2 regions of the Paenibacillus sp. FSL F4-0125 genome follow, and region 2 is predicted to be linked to the other one. Evidence: riboswitches for the same ligand, from Rfam matches in the RefSeq annotation. Region 2 holds a riboswitch; the other holds the start of a gene.
The links. Region 2 has a riboswitch for cyclic di-GMP ahead of NST74_RS04730 (glycosyl hydrolase). Riboswitches for the same ligand answer to the same signal wherever they lie in the genome.
Positions count from the first base shown of each region.

Region 1 (4,867 bases), 5.4 Mb from region 2:
AATATCACTCTCAAAAGGAATACGAGTATCCATCGAATCCGCATAGACTGACATCAACATAGACACCATATTATTAGTTACTTCACCATATTCCCGTTCACCCATAGCCAAGCGATGCCCAATTTCATGATTCAATCCCCAACCAGGATAGACTTTGTTAAAATCACCTAACATCGTCGCTACGGTCCCAATTTGTATCCCAGTATGATCTCCCGCGGCATACATTGCACCATAAGGCTGCATCAATCGAATATTTTCACGAATTAGCTTGGCATCATGAATCTCGCTGCTGCCATCCAAGCCATAGAAGTCAAAGATCGTCTTCATCCAAGTATCATAGCCGGTTACGGTATTCAGTGGATTGTTTTCTTGTGTAATAAACTTGTTATACGCTTCTGTAGCCGTTCCTGTAAAAATAACATGATCGCTGACCATTTCTACTACATCAATAAGTTTGCGATCTTGGACATTCGGATGTGCTGCCTTATCTTCATCTAATTTTTGTTTGTAGGTGGTTAGGAAGGCTTTGAATTGTTCTGGATCTGTGGTCTTTGTCATCATAGGGATCTTCGTAAGCCCCTCGAACCGGATCAAAGGTGCTTTTCCTTGTTCCTCAGCTGTATATGGATTGACGATATACACTGTACCGCCCTTAGTCACATCATGTGCATAATAACTATTCGTCGCGAACTCAGGAACGGTTATAGTGTTTTTACCAGGACGTAATTGCACGCTTCTAGCCCAAACATTCCAAGCCGCCTCTTGTTGCGAAAATACTATTGCAGGCAATTTATCAGTAGAAGCTACATCTACATAAACATTGATCGTATCTCCAGGCATTGCAACGAGTCCCGTAGGTTGGTTGTTCGTACCGAAACCAATTCTCAGGTTTTGCTGTGCATGCTTTTTCATATCTCCACGCTGTTCAGCCTCAATAATGGTGCCTTCGGTTTGAACTTCACCATTTACTAGCTTCTTAGCCAAATCCAATGAGTCTTTAAGGATTGGATAGAGCGGATGTACTTTTGCCGCTTCTTCTAATTCATTGATTGCATTGGCGCTATTATAAGCAGGAATAACCGCACTCATCGTTCCATCTGTGAAAATACCATTCACAGCTTCGCTTATTTTATCCTCTGTATAAAATCTAAATTCAGCCGCAAAAGGTCTGTTAATATTGGCTTTTGTGAACTTGAATTTCAATCTTTTAAACTTCGCAGGCTCGAATTTAAACTCCAGAAAGTCGTTCGTACTAGTCGCGGTTCCGCTAGATACGAGCTGAAAGGTCTCTCCCTTACTCGTCTCTGATGCATAGATTTCAAAAGCTTCTGGGAACCCTTTGCGATTATCTCTAGCCAGGAAAGCCACTCTGTCTAATACTTTGGCCTGTGCTAATTCAAACACGACTTCATTCGTGAAGCTGTCGTCATTATTTTTGTTCGTTTCCCAATGTGTATTCGGCAGATCATCGAGCATGTATTCCGGTTTCGTACCTGGGTAGCTTCCACCATTCACCGTTACTTTTGATACGTTTGAGTTTGGCATTCTGTAAGCTTCGCTATAGGCATTTTCATATGCTGTGCCATACCCCTTTAACTTCGAAACCTTAGCTGCCGTTGCCTCTACTTGATGGTTCTCCAGAAGCACCTTTGCATTCTCTATATCTGCTTGAAACTGCGTGTACAGTGGATGTAACTGCACTTCTTGTTCTAAAGCTGTTAACTTCTCTACCGTATTAAATGCTGCACTAATTTGACTCAAGGTATCATCTGTAAATAAATTTTTCATCTTTGCCGATACGACATCTTCTTTGTAAAAAGAAAACTCAGCCGCACTCGCCCAATCCTGGTTAGCTTTTTTGTAGACAAATTTAAGTCTCTTGAAAGCTGTAGGTGCAAACTCAATCTCCACAACATCTCCTGCTCCGCCTTTATATTCTCCAGAGGATATTAGTGTAAAATCGCCTGCATCCGTAGTTGAGCCATAAATATCAAATTCCTGAGCAAACCCCTTACCCTTTGCACCGGATTGTCTTGCAGCGTATACAATTCTATTTAATTCCGTGGACTCATTAAAAACAAAGACAACCTCATTCGTAAACGTTGAGCTATTCGGTTTGCCCGTTTCCCAATGCGTACTCATATCGCCATCAATAGCCTTAGCTATTGGTGAACCTGAGTAGTTGCCACCGTTATTCGTGATGGATTTAATATTTGCAGGATTCATTTTAAAAACATCGTTATAAGCGCTAAGGATAGCCTTTCCATACAGATCAAACGGAATAACTGACGCACTGCTTAATAGCTCAGCTTTGCTTTGTACTACGCTGTTCACTACACTTACCTTGCTTACATCACTTGCTAAAGCATAACCTGCCTCGCTCGAAAAACTGGCTATCATGGCTGCCGATGTAGCGATTGCAATCATTTTTTTCATCTTTTCTACCCCCAGATGTAATATGAATCTCTTCTGTACCCAAAAATGGGCACAAAAAAAACTACCCCAAAAGAGTAGCTTGATTGCGTATAAAGTCCATAAAAATTAAGACTTAATTTTTATTAAACTTTAACAAGCATAAACGCCTCGACGCCCTTCTAAGGACGATACGCGTTTAAGCGAGAAATATAAGACATTAAGTATAGGTGTATAACTTATACTCACTTATATTTTAACAAAAAGCGTAATACACTCTTTGGCAGCTGGCTGACAATAGTTATTATAATAACCTTAGTCCCTATAGCTTTGCGTCCCTACATTTCCATAGGTTTGCCTATGAAGTTTCGAATACATTACAAAGAGTAACATAACGCTACATCTGATCGCATGATTAATTGGTATGAAATCCGAATAGGTAATTGCAATTAGTTTTTCTGTTCTGATAGATATTTTTTATTAACTATCCCAGACTATGAATGATACTTTAGAACTGCTTAGCCGCTTAATCTCCTAGCCCAAACAAACGCCGGAACCAATTCCACACATCACCCGTGATCGGAATTAACCCGAAGCCATGCTCTCCAACAGCGATTACACCATATGCCCATTGTCCAATAGCTATCACACCTCCAGCGATTCGCCCTATGGCTATCGCCCCAAACGCTGTATCGCCTATGGCTATCGCTCCCAATGCTTTTTCGGCTATCGCGATCGCTCCCACAGCCACTCCTGCAATCGCAATTGCTCCCGCAGCGAAGCCAAGCCAACTAAGTGCTATCGCTCCGAGCGCTAACCACATCCCCAGTGATATAGCACCTACGGATAGTACACCGACGCTTATTGCACCTATGGATATCAAGCCTATAGCTACATCTCCAATAGCAATTAAACCAACAGCCGTCTTCACTTGTGGCTTGCTTCCGTAACCATACCCCTGACCTGAGTATCGACCCAAATTGCTGCGGATACTTACCACCGGAAATGATGGAGACGGCCATTGATAATCAATTTCCCGTCCACCTAACCCTCTAGAATCCGCCCAGCGCGTGATGTACTTATGCCATTTCATATCCATCCCGTCCCCCTTCTCAATTACCTTAATTATACAACCCCGGGGTTTGCCTGTACTCAGACTCTGACCTGAAATCCATCTCATCCTCTAGACGGAGATATGCTCCTTAGGATCACTGTTTGGGAATAGGATCAGGCTTTCCAAATAAATAGCCCTGAAACAACTGATAACCACTCTGCTTGAGCCATTCAAAGTCCTCTCTAAACTCCACACCTTCTGCTAAAGGAACGGATTGGATTTCTAAAGCTTTTTCTAAAAATTGTTTAGCTATTTTCTGTTTGTTCAGATCGCTGGACACACCCTGAACATATTTCATATCCAGCTTCATGTAATGGGGTTTAAGCTCCCATAACATCTCGATCGTGCTGAAGCCCTCGCCAACATCATCTAGAGCGTATTCAAATCCCCGATCCTTGTAATATGTCAAAATAGCTTTCAAGTGAGCGAGATCATCCACTTTCTCCGTCTCAACAACTTCAAAGACAAAAAGAGAGGGATCGACGCCTAATTGATTGGCCAGTTCAACGGTTGATCTTAAGCAGAACTCTGGCGCGTAGATCGACGTTGGGATAAAATTAATAAATGTTTTTTTATTTAAGGGTGCAGCATATTTTACAGCAGTCATTCTACATAACCGGTCTAAAGCATATAAACGCCCACGATTCCGTGCCGCCGCAAAAATCTCATTAGGATAGATAAGGGACCCATCTTCTTTTTTTAAATCTGGATAGGAGCTCGTATGCAAAAATCTCTTCCCGTACGTTCACAATCGGTTGGAAGTGACAAGTAACTAAGCCCTTAGTTATAACCTCATCAATCCACTCCATATTAAGTACAGTGGGTAATTCGGATAGAGGTCTCCATGTTTGGTCATCTATACGGAATTCAAACTGCTCCGACTCCATATGGTCATTACAGAAATCTAGAAAATCCCGCACCCCAGCCTCCTTAATCGTAATCACATTTTCTTCTACCTTATGTATCGTATTACTTCTACTCAAGTGATGAATAACCTCAGGTAAAATCCTTAGATTATGCTCACCATGAGCCTTGATTTCAAAATTCAGCTCTCTTACTACACAATGATTACATGCCACATTCATAACCCCTTTAATAATCAATTCTCTGAAAAAGATCCCGGAAGTGCTCTTCTCAATCGAAATCCGTATACTCTAGTAAATACTTCGGGTCTAACACGGTGATCTGCTGATGTTGAATATCAATAATCTTTTGCTCCTGCAGATCTTAAGCACAAGGGTAGCCGTCTCCCTTAACGTTCCGATCATATCCGCGAACTGCTGATGGGTCAATCGAAGATCAATCCTCTGCTTGCCTTGCTCCTCTATTCCGAATCTTTGG
Region 1 is NZ_JBBOZJ010000001.1:6,465,994-6,470,860, forward strand. It holds gene NST74_RS28795 (NPCBM/NEW2 domain-containing protein) at 1-2,436, opposite strand, end outside; cyclic di-GMP riboswitch class I at 2,692-2,781, opposite strand; gene NST74_RS28800 (hypothetical protein) at 2,939-3,592, opposite strand; gene NST74_RS28805 (EAL domain-containing protein) at 3,621-4,253, opposite strand; gene NST74_RS28810 (hypothetical protein) at 4,195-4,605, opposite strand; gene NST74_RS28815 (helix-turn-helix domain-containing protein) at 4,699-4,867, opposite strand, start outside.
Region 1: linked by a shared signal. The riboswitch ahead of NST74_RS28795 (NPCBM/NEW2 domain-containing protein) and the one ahead of NST74_RS04730 (glycosyl hydrolase) in region 2 are both predicted to bind cyclic di-GMP.

Region 2 (4,867 bases):
CAGTTGTTCTAAATATCCAGCGATCTCATCTAGATCAGAGATTAGACTCTTATACTGAGCCGTCCCAGGCGTAACATAAGCATTAAACTTTTCTTGACTGAGACTTCTGTTTACATTGGACCATTCTGGAGAAGTTCCTGGCAAACTCTGATGGAATGTCATGGCTACAATGCCACCCGTTTGATTCCACTCCATTGCACTGTCAATTACTGCTTGCCGCTGTTCGGCGATTGTCCTTTTGGATTGATTATTAATCGCTCCCAATTCATAACCATGTAGAACGGCATTTTGTCCCGAAGTATTCTTCAGCTTATGAACCAGTTCATCTGGACTTTCTAGATAATCATGCTGACCAGACAGGATACCTTTGCCACGTAGATTCACCAAATTACTCAACAGTTGCTTGGCTTCTTCAGAAGCTGATGGATTGCTTGGTATAGCCGGGGGAAGAGAGGAAGAAACACTCATAGCCTTCGGAAGACTCTTAACCTCTCCCCAAGGCAGCAAGGAAAAAATAATAAACACCGGTAATATAGTAAACAACAATCTGTTTTGCTTATAATATTTACGCAAATAAATCCTCCTTTCGGTAGCTGTACTGCCTCCACAGGTAATAAATAAACATACCTGTTATCGGACAATCGTCTTCTGACCTAATGAGGACTATAGCTTAGTAGCTCTGCAATAACGCAGAGCTACTAAGGATCGACCTTTAATTTTCATCAATCAGGAGACATCCGGAAGAAAAAGCGCACTTGCTGGAACTGTCTCTTTAACTTGACTAGCACTTTCCCACATCAAGCGGACTCTCGCATCGCCTTCATTTTCGTAATACTCCACCTTGATATCATATAGCTGACCAGCCTTCAGCGTAATATTGCCCTTACGCTCAGTGCCACTTTGCTTCGTCCAACTATCAATCACAGATTCCCCATTCACCCAGACACGGATGCCATCATCTGATGTAGTGTAAAATGTATATTGTTCATCATATAAGGGCTTAACTTTACCGCTCCAACGTATGGAAAAACGATCAATCCCGAGGGCGGCATCCGGCGATCCTTGCCGCCAATTGAAATCGATTATTGCATCGGTTCTAATAAGAGCTGCTGCTCCCGATAGCTGCATGTTGTTGTAATACTCTCCTGCAAGCCCCTTCGCGAGAGGAATTGCTGCCTCTCCCTCTTCTTCGGGAGGTGCCGGTGCGGCGCTAGGTGTGGGTACCAAGCTATTATTTAATTTATCTCTAGTCAGGGTATAGCTGCTATTCATAAAAGTTTTGATTGTATCTGCACTGTTATTCTCATAAAGCATTTTTCCCCAGCTCATCATATAAGTCCATTTACTTTGTGATTGTTGAAGCTTCTCCAGATTAGGCATTTCACCATTTTCCCCGATCGCAATCGGTTTGCCCGCGGCTAGACTCAACAAGCTATCATAGTATTTTTGCTGGTAATCATTTTCGTATATGTCTGCTGCCAGGATATCTACTTTATCAGCTCCTGGATAAGTCAACGCATACGGATCTGACCAAACATTGGGAGCATTCGGACTCCATACCCATAACAAATTATTTAATTTATGAACGTTAACAAAACGGTCATACATAATATTCCAAAGTTTAGAAAAGTTATTTTTCTTCCCCCACCAGAACCAGTTCCCGTTCATTTCATGATAGGGTCTCCAAAGTACCGGGACGTTCGCATCTCGCAAGCTTTTTAGAGATACTGCCACCTTATCAAGTTCAGCAATCAGACTGTTATATTGCTTGGTACCCGGTGTAACGTAACTATCGAACTCACTTTGGCTAAGCGTTTTTTTTACATTATCCCAGTCATAAGAGGTGCCCGGCAGGTTAGCATGAAAAGTCATAGCTACGATCCCGCCCGCTTTGTTCCAGTTGATGGCGCTGTTTACCACATTTTGACGCTGCCAGGACATTGTTCCTTCAGACTGACCACTGATCGCACCCATTTCATAACCGTGAAGAGCTGCATACTGTCCGCTGGTTCCCTTCAGCATATTGTTAATTTCATCTGGACTTTCTAAATAGTCATGTTGGCCAGCAAGGATTCCTTTTCCTGAAATTGAGTAAAAATAGTTAAGCAGCTTTACGGCTTCAGGTGAGGCTCCCGGGGTAACTGGCGTTCCAGAATTTGAAGCAGCTATGACAACAGACGGCGAAATTCCAACAGTAAGCGGAAGTGCAGTCAGAAACAGGACGAGTGACAGAAATGCACCAAACAATCGATACGTACGGTAAGCTTTCAAAATAATCTCCCTTTCGGTAGCCAGGCTGCCACTCTTTCGAAGGCCCTATAGCTTTGCGTCCCTACCTTTCGATAGGTTTGCCTTTTCAATTTAAGAGAAATAATCTCTCTTACCGTAAGTATCGACGACAATTAATGATATATTTAGTGTTTTTATGACTTTTTTTGATAATTGAGTCAATTTACCTGTTTTAAGAAATTCCGAATTGGTTAAATAGATAGGTTAGACCTATGAAATGAATTGTTGTAGTTCTATATCATTCCAGTCTAAAGTAATACGAATATTATCTTCTTCTACTAATTCAGAACCCGTCTGTACCTCTATAAACTCAACATCCGTCAAAGCAAGGATTGCGTGCTTCGTTCCTTCCGGTATACGTACCACGTCTCCAGCCTTCACATTATGTTTTTTCTCATTCAGCACAATACTTGCTTCGCCGCTGACGATTGTCCAAATTTCACTACGCTTGCGATGTAACTGATAGCTGATATTATTCCCCTCGGATATAAAAATCCGTTTAGTCAGCACTTCATTGCCCTCGTCATATTTCACATAATCAATAACTTTGTAATGGCCCCAGCGGCGTTCCTCGTACATAGGTCTCTGTTCAAAGGTCTTCAGCACTTCTTTAATCCGTGGACTCTCGGCTTTATGGGTAACTAGAATCCCATCCGGGCTAGCCGCGATGATCAGATCCTTCGCACCAATTACCGTAATCGGAATATCCAGCTCATTTATCAAGCAAGTCCCCTCAGAATCCGCTGTCACAAAACCCTTGCCTACATGCTTGCTGCTCATTTCCTCTGTTAGCGTATTCCACGTTCCAAGATCCTTCCAGAATCCATCATACGGCTGTACCACAATATGTTCTTCTTTCTCCACCACTTCATAATCAAAGCTGATGGAAGACAATAGCTTATATTGCTTCTGCAATTCTTCGTATCCTAAAGGCAACCCTTTACGCTGCAAAATATCTAACAAGTACCCTAGACGGAAGGCAAATACTCCGCAATTCCACAATGCATTTTGCTCGATAAGCTGTTCTGCTTGTATGCGGTCTGGTTTCTCTTGAAAGTGACTCACCTTCATAAAACCGTTCTCCCCCGCCTCTTCTGTGGTAGGAATGATATATCCGTATTTCTCTGAGGCGTGTTCAGGAACAACACCCATTAGAGCCAGATTTGCTCCACTTTCTAACATAGTCCCTTCAAGCATAGCTATGGTATCGAAAAAGGATGCTTCTACATAAGGGTCAACAGGCAAAATCGCTACCGTCTCCGCTGGAGAAACACCTGCAACCGAATAAAGATAGGTAGCTGTTAAGGCGATAGCCGGAAAAGTATCCCGACGCTCCGGTTCAACGATAATCGGCACATGACTTCCCAGTTGGCTTTGTATCATTTCTACTTGGCCGCGGCCGGTGGCCAGATAAGATGATTCTGCCATCCCCGCTTCCTCCAGCTGTCTCCAGACACGTTGTACCATCGACTCCGGTTCACCTTGAGGGCTTTCAAGTACCTTTAGAAATTGCTTTGAACGTGAGTCGTTGGACAACGGCCATAACCGTTTACCTGAACCGCCTGATAGAAGTACCATTTTCATAGATGAACCCTCCTTGAATTATGGAAATCGAGCATATTTGAATTGTTATCAAAACGTTTGGCTTCCGTTTGGTGGTGGCTAGAATGGATTGTATTAAAAGCTATGTCTTTGTTAGGTAGAAACCACTCCAAGGGATTTTGGACTTCCGATCGCTGTTATCCTCAGATTTCCTGATTGAACCGCTTCTCGCGGTAGAAATCCGAGGATAGCATATGCTTTCGAAGCTAGCTTTCCTACGGAAATCTTTCGGGCGAACGCTAACGCTTCTACAGTTCCAAATTCCCTTTCCGTTCTTTACCTAACCAACTGCTTCTTAATTCCAATCCGTGCTGCACCGGGCTGTGCCAGCCGGAAGCAAGCACGTTTTTCTAAAGATTGGCTTCTGCTCCGGGGGAGGCAGCAGCAGCAACTGCAAGAACAACGGCAAGAGCAAGACTAGTTGCCACCACGGGACAAAGACAGAGACAGAGACAATGACAACTACAAATGCTACTGCTACTGCTACTGCGGTATATAATCAGAGTACTCTAACTTTATAAATTACTTAGAAACTTAAGATAAGGGAACGAAGTGGCGGAGGAGAATTTTGGAACTGGAGGAGCGATAGCGTCCGCCTTTGTCTGCGGATTTCTACCGCTATTAGCGGTTAAAATCAGGAAATCTGCAGACAACAGCGGCTGGAAGTCCAAACATTCTCTGGAGTCACGCCTCATCCTTAAATAGAAAAATCACAAGTTCAATCAATATAACTCAGATTAAACCGCTCCAGCCACACTAGCAGAATAACCGCTCAATCCACCCATCTGCGGGCGGCCGACAGAATGATAAACGAGGCCGGTACCCTCGATTTGCTCCTTGGAATACACATTGCGTCCATCGATCAGCACCCCATTACGCATGCTTTTCGCCAGCTGATGCAGATCAATGTCCTTGAGTAGGCTCCAATCGGTAAGCAGGCATACGGCATCGCTGCCCTCAGCCGCTTCCTCTGGCA
Region 2 is NZ_JBBOZJ010000001.1:1,072,795-1,077,661, reverse strand. It holds gene NST74_RS04735 (glycosyl hydrolase) at 1-573, opposite strand, end outside; gene NST74_RS04730 (glycosyl hydrolase) at 727-2,271, opposite strand; cyclic di-GMP riboswitch class I at 2,284-2,363, opposite strand; gene NST74_RS04725 (sugar phosphate nucleotidyltransferase) at 2,500-3,873, opposite strand; gene NST74_RS04720 (UDP-glucose dehydrogenase family protein) at 4,629-4,867, opposite strand, start outside.